3 regions of the Solibacillus sp. FSL K6-1554 genome follow, and region 2 is predicted to be linked to each of the others. Evidence: predicted binding sites of a transcription regulator. Region 2 holds the regulator's gene; each other region holds the start of a gene.

Evidence for each region. Region 2 encodes CtsR, which represses protease genes until heat stress. Its sites were predicted from a motif close to ATGGTCAATAAAGGTCAAACA; they were not measured.
Region 1: clpP (ATP-dependent Clp endopeptidase proteolytic subunit ClpP) is a predicted target of CtsR. The motif match lies at 2,078-2,098, and genes of this name have one in related genera.
Region 3: MHB58_RS03845 (ATP-dependent Clp protease ATP-binding subunit) is a predicted target of CtsR. The motif match lies at 1,519-1,539, and genes of this name have one in related genera.

What each region holds. Positions count from the first base shown of each region.
Region 1 covers NZ_JBBOSS010000001.1:3,387,611-3,390,896, reverse strand. The annotation lists gene whiA (DNA-binding protein WhiA) at 1-885, shown strand, start outside; gene MHB58_RS16865 (HPr family phosphocarrier protein) at 1,040-1,297, shown strand; gene clpP (ATP-dependent Clp endopeptidase proteolytic subunit ClpP) at 1,399-1,989, opposite strand; tRNA gene MHB58_RS16855 (tRNA-Arg) at 2,177-2,248, shown strand; gene MHB58_RS16850 (basic amino acid ABC transporter substrate-binding protein) at 2,992-3,286, shown strand, end outside.
Region 2 covers NZ_JBBOSS010000001.1:3,968,003-3,971,288, reverse strand. The annotation lists gene MHB58_RS19830 (globin-coupled sensor protein) at 1-284, opposite strand, end outside; gene MHB58_RS19825 (acyltransferase) at 450-662, shown strand; gene MHB58_RS19820 (DUF4870 domain-containing protein) at 784-1,089, shown strand; gene MHB58_RS19815 (CtsR family transcriptional regulator) at 1,292-1,756, shown strand; gene MHB58_RS19810 (UvrB/UvrC motif-containing protein) at 1,769-2,311, shown strand; gene MHB58_RS19805 (protein arginine kinase) at 2,308-3,286, shown strand, end outside.
Region 3 covers NZ_JBBOSS010000001.1:813,501-816,786, forward strand. The annotation lists gene MHB58_RS03830 (Cof-type HAD-IIB family hydrolase) at 1-144, opposite strand, end outside; gene MHB58_RS03835 (serine aminopeptidase domain-containing protein) at 247-1,011, shown strand; gene MHB58_RS03840 (metal-sulfur cluster assembly factor) at 1,074-1,382, shown strand; gene MHB58_RS03845 (ATP-dependent Clp protease ATP-binding subunit) at 1,559-3,286, shown strand, end outside.

The sequences.
Region 1 (3,286 bases), 580 kb from region 2:
AGTTTAAAGGCAGAAGTTTCTGCTCTTATACGGATGAACGGTTCGTTAAGTTTTGCGAATCGCCAATTAAGCTTAGACGTACAGACAGAAAATGCGGCAATCGCACGTCGGCTTTATACAATTGTAAAAAAGCTTTATCCATATAATGTAGAGTTGCTTGTTCGAAAGAAGATGCGTCTTAAAAAGAACAATGTGTATATATGCCGTGTACGGGAAGGTGCGCGGGAAATTCTTGCGGATTTAGAAATTGTCTCAAATTCATTTGAGTTTAATCATACAATCGCCAAATCAATCATACCGAAAGAAAATGAACGCCGTGCCTATTTACGTGGAGCCTTTTTGGCAGGAGGCTCGGTAAACAATCCGGAAACCTCTTCCTACCATTTGGAGATTTATTCTTTATATAAGGAGCACGGGGAAGCGTTGGCAGAGCTCATGAACCGCTATGATCTAAATGCGAAAACAATTGAACGGAAAAAAGGCTTTGTCACGTATTTAAAAGAAGCTGAGAAGATTTCGGATTTTATGAATTTAGTCGGTGCTGTTCAGGCGATGCTGAAGTTTGAAGATGTTCGGATTATTAGAGATATGCGGAACAGTGTAAACCGTATCGTAAACTGTGAAACGGCCAACTTAAATAAAACAATTGGCGCTGCATTGAGGCAAGTGGAAAATATCCGCTATATCGATAATGCGGTAGGGCTTGATCAGCTGCCGGAAAAACTGCGGGAAATTGCACGTCTTCGTGTAGAATATCAGGACGTGACATTAAAAGAGCTCGGTGAAATGGTTTCAACTGGCGTTGTCAGTAAATCAGGTGTCAATCATCGTCTGCGCAAAATCGATGAAATCGCGGATGCGCTCCGTCGTGGAGAGAATATTTAAATCCACTTGCGCATATGGAGCACATACGTCATGGCGTAATAGAAAAAATTGGTAACGATTTCATAAAAGATGTTTCCAATTGTTGTTCTTTTCGGACAATTTCGTTAAGATAAACATAGAAGCGATGAACGGTTGTGAAAGGGAGTATTTCAAGATGATTGAAAAACAAGTAGAAGTAAAGTTAAAATCGGGCTTACAAGCAAGACAGGCGGCTTTGTTCGTCCAAGAGGCGAATCGTTATAAAGCGGACGTCTATTTACAAAAGGATACGAAAAAAGTGAATGCGAAGTCGATCATGGGCATTATGAGCCTTGCCGTTGCAAAAGGCACGGTTGTCACATTATGGGCAGACGGCCATGACGAAGAAAAAGCAATCAACGCATTACAACTACTTATTGAAAAAGCGGATTAAGACAAAAGCACAGCCAGTTCAGTTTATATGAACGGCTGTGCCTTATTTTTTAAAATACAAAAAAGCATACAAGATGAATCTTGTATGCTCGAATGGATCGATTATTTTAATTGGTTACGCTCATAAATTTTATCGATAAGACCGTATTCCAATGCTTGCTCTGCAGACATGAAGTTGTCACGATCTGTGTCGCGTGCTAACGTTTCGTAATCTTGGCCACTGTTTTCAGCCATGATGCGGTTTAGTTTTTCACGTAAGTGTAAAATACGTTTTGCAGCGATTTCGATTTCTGTTGCTTGACCTTGTGCACCGCCAAGTGGTTGGTGAATCATTACTTCTGCGTTTGGTAAAGAAACACGTTTGCCTTTTGCACCAGCAGAAAGCAGGAATGCACCCATTGATGCAGCCATACCGATACAGATTGTTGATACATCAGGTTTGATGAAGTTCATTGTATCGTAGATCGCCATACCTGAAGTGATAGAGCCACCTGGTGAGTTGATATATAGGTAGATATCTTTATCTGGATCTTCAGCTTCTAAAAATAATAGCTGTGCTACGATTGAGTTCGCAACATTGTCGTCAATCCCACTACCTAATAAAATGATGCGGTCTTTAAGTAAACGTGAATAAATGTCATATGCACGCTCGCCGCGGTTTGTTTGTTCAATAACTGTAGGAATTAAGTTCATTGAAAAATCCTCCCTTTGTTAAAGCTTATATTCGATTACTTTTGCTGAAAATGACAAATATTTCAGCTGTAAACCTATCATACACGTATTAGTCAGTTATGGTCAAATATAAACTCTGATTTTTACAGTTGAAAATAAGGTGTTCCATCTGTATAATGAAAAAAGTTGCACATATTATTATTTATATGTCCTCGTGGTGTAATGGATAACACTTCAGATTCCGGTTCTGAGGCTGGGGGTTCGATTCCCTCCGAGGGCGCTTTCTTTTTAAAGATTATTATTGATCTATATAGAGTTAAAATAATCTTTCTCTTCCATTTTTCTACAGTTTATTTTTGGCGCTACACTATAAATTTCCTAAACCATTCTAATTTAAACGCTCTTCCTATAAAAAATAAAATTCTTTATTAAAAATCACAATTTATACTTGAATTATATGTGAAAAATTAGTACATTATTAAATGTTGTGTTTTCACAAAACTAGTTAGATAGACTATATTATCATGTCCTTTAGGGGGCACCATTTTACTGTTTTAATATACGTTTCAATATCAATTGCAAAAAATCATCTGAGGTTTTTTTGCAATAGAGAATGAAGTTTTATTAGGATAAAAAGAATCACTGTACCGGTTCTTTTTATCCTTCATTCGTTCTCTACCTAAAAATAATAATTCAAGGCTGCATAAGAGGGAGTTCCTCTTGTGCAGTCTTTTTTATTTTAGTTAAAAATTACCTATCTAATTGACATATATTTTAAATAACAGGGAATATATGTAATTGAATTAGAGTCTTTTTGGAGGAGGAAATACAATAACGAAATAGTAATATAATGAATAAATATTTAATTATATGCCATTTTACCGTTAATTTTGTTATAATAATTCATCATACTGCAATAATAATCAATTTTTTAAAAATTAAATGTTGTATATTAATTGCGGAATTAATATAATTGAACATGTTATTAACAAAAAAACTACTACATCCAGGAGGATATTCATAATGAGTACTAGAAAACTATTTAAATGGGCAGCACCTTTAGCTGCAGCTTCAATGATTTTAACAGCATGTGGAGCGGACGAATCGACATCTACAGGGGATAAAGAATATAAGAAAATTGTTGCAGGTACGGAAGCTACATATGCACCATTTGAATACTTAGATGATAAAGGAAATGTTGTCGGCTTAGATTCAGAGATTTTAGCAGCGATCGGCGAAGAGATGGGCATTGAAACAGAAGTGAAAAATGTAGGCTGGGACTCAATGATGAGCCAAGTAACAACTGGTGAAGTGGATA
Region 2 (3,286 bases):
TTTAGCCGATCCATTCGAGCTGAACTCCCAATAACATCTACGAGTTCCGGACTTAAACTGATTGCACCGTAAAACTTTTCCACCATATCCGGGACAACCTGTTGTGCAAAAGGTTCTAACTGTTTAATAACAGCTAAATCCTCTTTCGTTAATTTTAGCAACTGAAGCTGTTTATGTAAGTTAGGATAGTTTGAAACATCCAAATTTACTTGCTGTGCATAATTAGCTATATCAAAATATGGCTTGTTTGAAACTTTTGTCGCTCTTGAAAACAGAATACCCATGTTCTTCCTCGTTTCGTGTATTTATAGAATAATACTATCTTACTGCTTATATCGGATAATATCAGAATTATTCTATAAGGATAAAAAATTTACAGTAATTTGTATATGAGGTAATATAATAACTAATTAAAATGGATGCAGTAAATAGTGAAAGGCGTTGTATTAATGAAGTTTCATAAAGGGCGTTTGAAATTTGTTATACCATTGTCACTTGGGGTGGCGATCGCATCGTATATTATGCTTGTAAACAATTATGCAGAAGTAGGCGGCCGCGACCGGATATTAATAGTTATTGGAGCAACCATCTTAACGGCGATTATTTCCTACTTCTTATTTCCGCAAGAAGGGGACAACCCGAAAGATAGAGGCCCATATTGACCAATTACAGACATCACCGGAAATCTCGAAATAAAAATTCGGGATTTTTTGCCCTCTCTATGAAACTTTTACGAATATTATCCGTAAATAAGCTAATAAACTAAAGTGAGGTTGATAACAAATGGAATCTAAATGGTCGAAAATCATCATTCATGCCAGTGCATTCTTTGCGCCGTTCTTAGTACCGATTCTGTTTTTCTTAATAAGTTCTGAAGATGAAGTAAAGCGTACAGCGATTCAAGCATTGCTTTTCCAAATCGTATTCGGTATCTTCATAGCGATTGCAGGTGTCCTTTCAGTTATATTAATTGGTTTACCATTCCTGTTGGTATTTTTAGCCATCTTCTGGATTGCACCGATCATCGGTATTGTTAAAGCATTGTCTGATCAGCACTGGAATTATCCAATCGTCGGACGCTGGGTATAATTTATCCTCGTCTTGGCAAAGTTTATAAAAGCGGTAAGGTTTGTTTAAAAAACACCTTACCGCTTTTTTACATAAATAGGGATTTATTAATGTGAAAATAGGGAAACCTAAAACAAGAGTGATTAGTTGCATTTCGAAAAATAAATATTGTATATTTAAGTCAAAGATAGTCAAAGTCAGTTGATGAGAGGTGAGAGACAGCATGAGGAATATATCTGACATAATTGAAGGGTATTTGAAGGAAGTTATTGAATTAGAGGGACAGGGACATATTGAAATAAAGCGAAATGAATTAGCAAAGCAATTTGCCTGTGCTCCTTCCCAAATCAATTACGTTATCAATACGCGTTTCACGACCGAGCATGGCTACTATGTAGAGAGTAAGCGGGGTGGTGGCGGTTATATTCGGATTTTGCGTGTAACAATCCACTCTAAGAAAAATTTACTGGACGAAATGGAAACACAAATAGGTAACGCCATAGCCCAAACTAATGCTGAGCGTATTATTTTCCGTTTATTGGAAGAGGATATCGTTACAGAGCGAGAAGCAAGCATTATGAAGGCCGCTTTAGATCGTGTCACATTACAGGTAGCTTTACCACTGCGTGATCAGCTAAGAGCGCGGATTATGCACGCAATGCTACAAACGATTTCTTTTGAAAAGTAGAGGTGGATTATTATGATATGTGAGCATTGTAAACAGCGTCATGCCAATGTTACCGTTACTCAAGTTCACAATGGTCAAAAAGTCGAGCGTCACTACTGTGAAGTATGTGCAACTCAATTTCATCCATTTCAATTTGACGTAAATGAAGAGCCTGCATCACTTCAGCAGCTTATTTCAAATTGGTTTAATTTCGTACCTGTGAATGCAAAGAAAGAAAGCACGACAACAAATACTGCCAGCCCAAAATCCTGCCCATCCTGTGGGTTTACGTACCGACAGTTTTTAAAGCAAGGCAAATTTGGATGCGGTCAATGTTACGAAACATTTAGTGAGCAATTACCACAGCTACTTGAACGTCTGCAGGCAGGTACTCAGCATGTAGGATATGTGGAAGAAGGACCTTCAAAAGAAAAAGTGGAACAACAAATCCAAGAGCTCCGTTCATCACTGCAGCAAGCAATTGAGGAAGAGCGTTTTGAAGATGCAGCTTCCATACGTGATGAAGTTAGGGAATTGGAAAGTAAAATAAAACAGGAAGGTGAGGGGAACGCATGAACATCGAGCATTTTTTAACGAATGCCAGTCCCAGCTGGATGCAGCACGAAAGCGATTCAGATATCGTCATTAGCACGCGCATTCGGCTTGCTCGTAATATTGCCAATACTCGATTTCCGATTAGTTTTACAGAACAGGAAGCACAAATGATCGAAGAAAAAATGATGCAGTCATTATTATCTTTAGATGACAATCCGTATCAGTTTTCTTATTTCCAAATAAAAGATATGCCCGTTTTACAACGCCAAATTTTAGTGGAGAAGCATTTGATCAGTCCGAATTTGGCACGAAGAAAAAAAATTGGATCATTTTTTTTAACAAAAGATGAATCCATTAGCATATTAGTAAATGAAGAGGATCATATTCGTATACAGAGTCTTACGCAAGGAATGAATTTAAAAGAAGCATTTGATAAGGCTCGTAATATTGACCGCTACTTAAGTAAGTCAATTAATTACGCATATGAAGACCGCTATGGTTATTTGACAAGTTGCCCAACAAATGTCGGAACAGGGCTTCGAGCATCTGTCATGCTCCATTTACCTGCACTCACAATGATGAAACAGATGAATCCATTAATTCAGATGATGACACGATTAGGAATGGTTGTGCGGGGTATATATGGGGAAGGCAGTGAAAATTTAGGCAATATTTATCAAATCTCGAACCAGATTACATTAGGTAAATCAGAAGAAACAATTTTACAGGAGCTTCAGGATGTTGTCGAGCAAGTTATCAAAAAGGAAGAGCTTGCACGCAAAAATTTATTGATGCGTGCCCCCTCCGCGTTGGAAGACCGTTTAAGCCGTTCCCTCGGTACGTTAAAGTACGCAAAAATTTTAACGAGTGAAGAAGCGGCAAGCTGTTTATCAAATGTGCGTCTTGGGGTAAGTTTAGGATTATTAGAAGCAATTTCACAGCGTAAACTAAATGAGTGCATGCTTATTATGCAACCTGGACTCATTCAGCAATATA
Region 3 (3,286 bases), 3.2 Mb from region 2:
ACGATACGGACGTCCTGTCGCGATCATCACCTGATGACCGGCTTCCTTTGCTTTCAACAACGTTTCCTTTGTCAGCAAAGAAATCTTTTTCTCGTCCGTCAATAAAGTGCCGTCTAAATCTAATACAATTAAATGTTCGTTCATAAGAGTAAGCCTCCTTTAGCCTGGGTATAATTGTAACGTGCAAATTTAGTATTCGTCAAAGTTTTGAAACATTGACCAATTTTTGCTAATGTAAACAAAGAGGTGAGAAATTTGATAGTTAATAAAGAACAATGGAAGTCCATTCCATTACTGCATGTATATGATGAAACGATGGATGAGCAAACACCAGTCGTGATTTTTCTCCATGGTTTTTTAAGCGCAAAGGAACATAATTTACATTATGCTTATCAGTTTGTGCAGCAAGGTATACGCGTTATACTTCCGGATGCATTATTGCATGGTGAGCGCTCGAATCAATTGACGGAAGACCAGATGAACTTTAACTTCTGGAAAATTGTATTAAAGTCAGTGGAAGAAGTACATACTATTTATGAAGAATTGAAGCTGAAAAACTTAGCTGGGAGCAAAGTTGGTATTGCCGGAACTTCAATGGGCGGAATCGTTACATCAGGATGTTTAGCGATCTATCCTTGGATCGAAACGGCAGGTATTTGCATGGGAACGACAAGTTATACGAAACTGGCTCTTCATCAAGTAGAGGAATTAAAGCAAAAAGGCGTAACATTCCCATTGTCTGAAGAACAGCAAACAGGCTTGCTTCAAATGCTGCAAAAATTCGATATGGAGCAGCATGAGGATCTATGGGCAAACAAACCGATTATTTTCTGGCATGGTGAGCGCGATACGGTCGTTCCTTATCATATGAGCCGAGATTATGTTGAACAACTAGAAAAAGAAAAAAAAGCAGAACATATTACTTATTTGGCAGAACAAAAAGCAGGCCATGCCGTATCGAGAAATGGGATTTTGCAAGTCACGCAATTTATGGCGCAATGTTTGGCATAAACCATACGTTCTGCTATGATTAACAATAACACCAAGGCGAAAGGGGAAATTTAAAAATGGCAATTGATCACGATATGAAAGAAAGTATGTTAGGTGCATTGGAAAACGTAATTGACCCTGAGTTAGGCATTGATATTGTTAACTTAGGTTTAGTATATGAAGTGGATTTAACAGACGAGGGTTTAGCAATTGTTACAATGACATTAACATCAATGGGCTGTCCGCTTGCTCCGGTAATTGTTGACCAAGTAACAACTGCACTAAGTGAATTACCGGAAGTAAAAGAAGTAAAAGTTGACATCGTTTGGCAACCGGCATGGTCTAAAGACAATATGTCCCGTTATGCAAAAATGGCATTAGGTATTCGTTAATAAAAGTAAATAAATCATTTGAAATTCGGTCATTTTGCATATAGGCAAAGTGATCGATTTTTTTTTTACGAACATATATGCGAAGGAATCTGGGTGTAATTATTTGTTGTTTGACCAATTTTGACTTATAATTAAATTAATCAAAAAAGGTCAAACTAAATGAAAGGGTGCACTGTATGCAATTTAATCAAACTCAAGATAATCGTCCGCCATTAGAACAATTTGGACGTAATTTAATTGAACAAGTAAAAAAAGGTAAGATGGATCCGGTTATCGGACGAGATGAAGAAATCCGAAATGTCATTCGTATTCTGTCACGTAAAACAAAAAACAATCCGGTTCTCATCGGTGAACCAGGTGTTGGTAAAACAGCGATCGTCGAAGGATTGGCACAGCGTATTGTGAGACGGGATGTACCTGAAGGATTGAAAGATGCGGAGCTTTATGAACTGGATATGAGTGCGCTCATTGCCGGTGCATCGTATCGCGGACAGTTTGAAGAGCGACTGAAATCTGTATTAAAACAAGTAAAAGAATCAGAAGGACGTATCATTTTATTCATCGATGAGATTCATACAATTGTCGGTGCAGGGAAAACGGACGGAGCAATGGATGCAGGAAATATGCTGAAACCAATGCTTGCACGCGGTGAACTGCATTGTATTGGAGCAACAACATTGGACGAGTACCGCATGTATATCGAAAAAGATCCTGCCTTGGAACGCCGCTTTCAGCAAGTAATGGTGCGGGAACCTTCTATTGAAGATACGGTATCCATTTTACGCGGTATAAAAGATCGATTTGAAGAACATCATCGTGGCGTACGCATTCATGACCGCGCAATTATTGCAGCGGCCCAGCTGGCAAACCGCTATATTACAGACCGCTTTTTACCGGATAAGGCGATTGATCTCGTTGATGAGGCATGTGCAATGATCCGTATTGAAATCGATTCAATGCCACAGGAACTGGATCAGTTAACGCGCCGTCTTACACAGCTTAAAATCGAGCAGCAGGCTTTGAAAAAAGAAAAAGATGACGCGAGCAAAAAGCGTCTTGAAATAATTACTGATGAAATTGATACATTGGAAACTTCGATTAAATCGATGAAAGAACAGTGGGAGCTTGAAAAAAACGGCTTGCAAATCGTGCGCGATAAAAAAGATGAACTGAAAAAAATGGAGGCCGAACGCGATGACTTATTTATTTCAGGCAATAATTTAGCGCGGGCAAGTGAGCTCCAATACAGTAAAATTCCACAGCTTGAAAAGGAAATTACCGAGCTGGAACAGCAGCTGAAACAGTCGGAAGGTAACCGCATGCTGCGTGAAGAAGTGACGGAAGAGGAAATTGCTAAAATCATTTCACGCTGGACAGGTATTCCGGTAACGAAGCTTGTTGAAGGTGAACGCGAAAAGCTGCTCCGTTTAAAAGATACGCTGCATGAACGGGTAGTCGGTCAGGACGATGCGGTAACTTATGTAACAGAAGCAGTATGGCGTGCACGTTCAGGTATTAAAGATCCGAATAAACCGATCGGAAGCTTCCTGTTCCTAGGGCCGACTGGTGTCGGAAAAACCGAATTGGCAAAAGCATTGGCCGCACAATTATTCGATTCAGAAGATCATTTCATCCGTATTGATATGAGCGAGTATATGGAGAAACATTCTGTGTCGCGACTCGTAGGAGCACCTCCAGGCTATATTGGCTATGAAGAAGGCGGTCAGCTGACAGAAGCGGTACGCCGCAACCCGTATTCAGTTGTACTCTTGGATGAAATCGAGAAGGCGCATCCGGATGTCGCGAATATCTTACTGCAAGTGCTCGATGATGGCCGCATTACAGATAGCCAAGGGCGGATCGTCAACTTTATGAATACCGTCATTATTTTGACATCGAATATC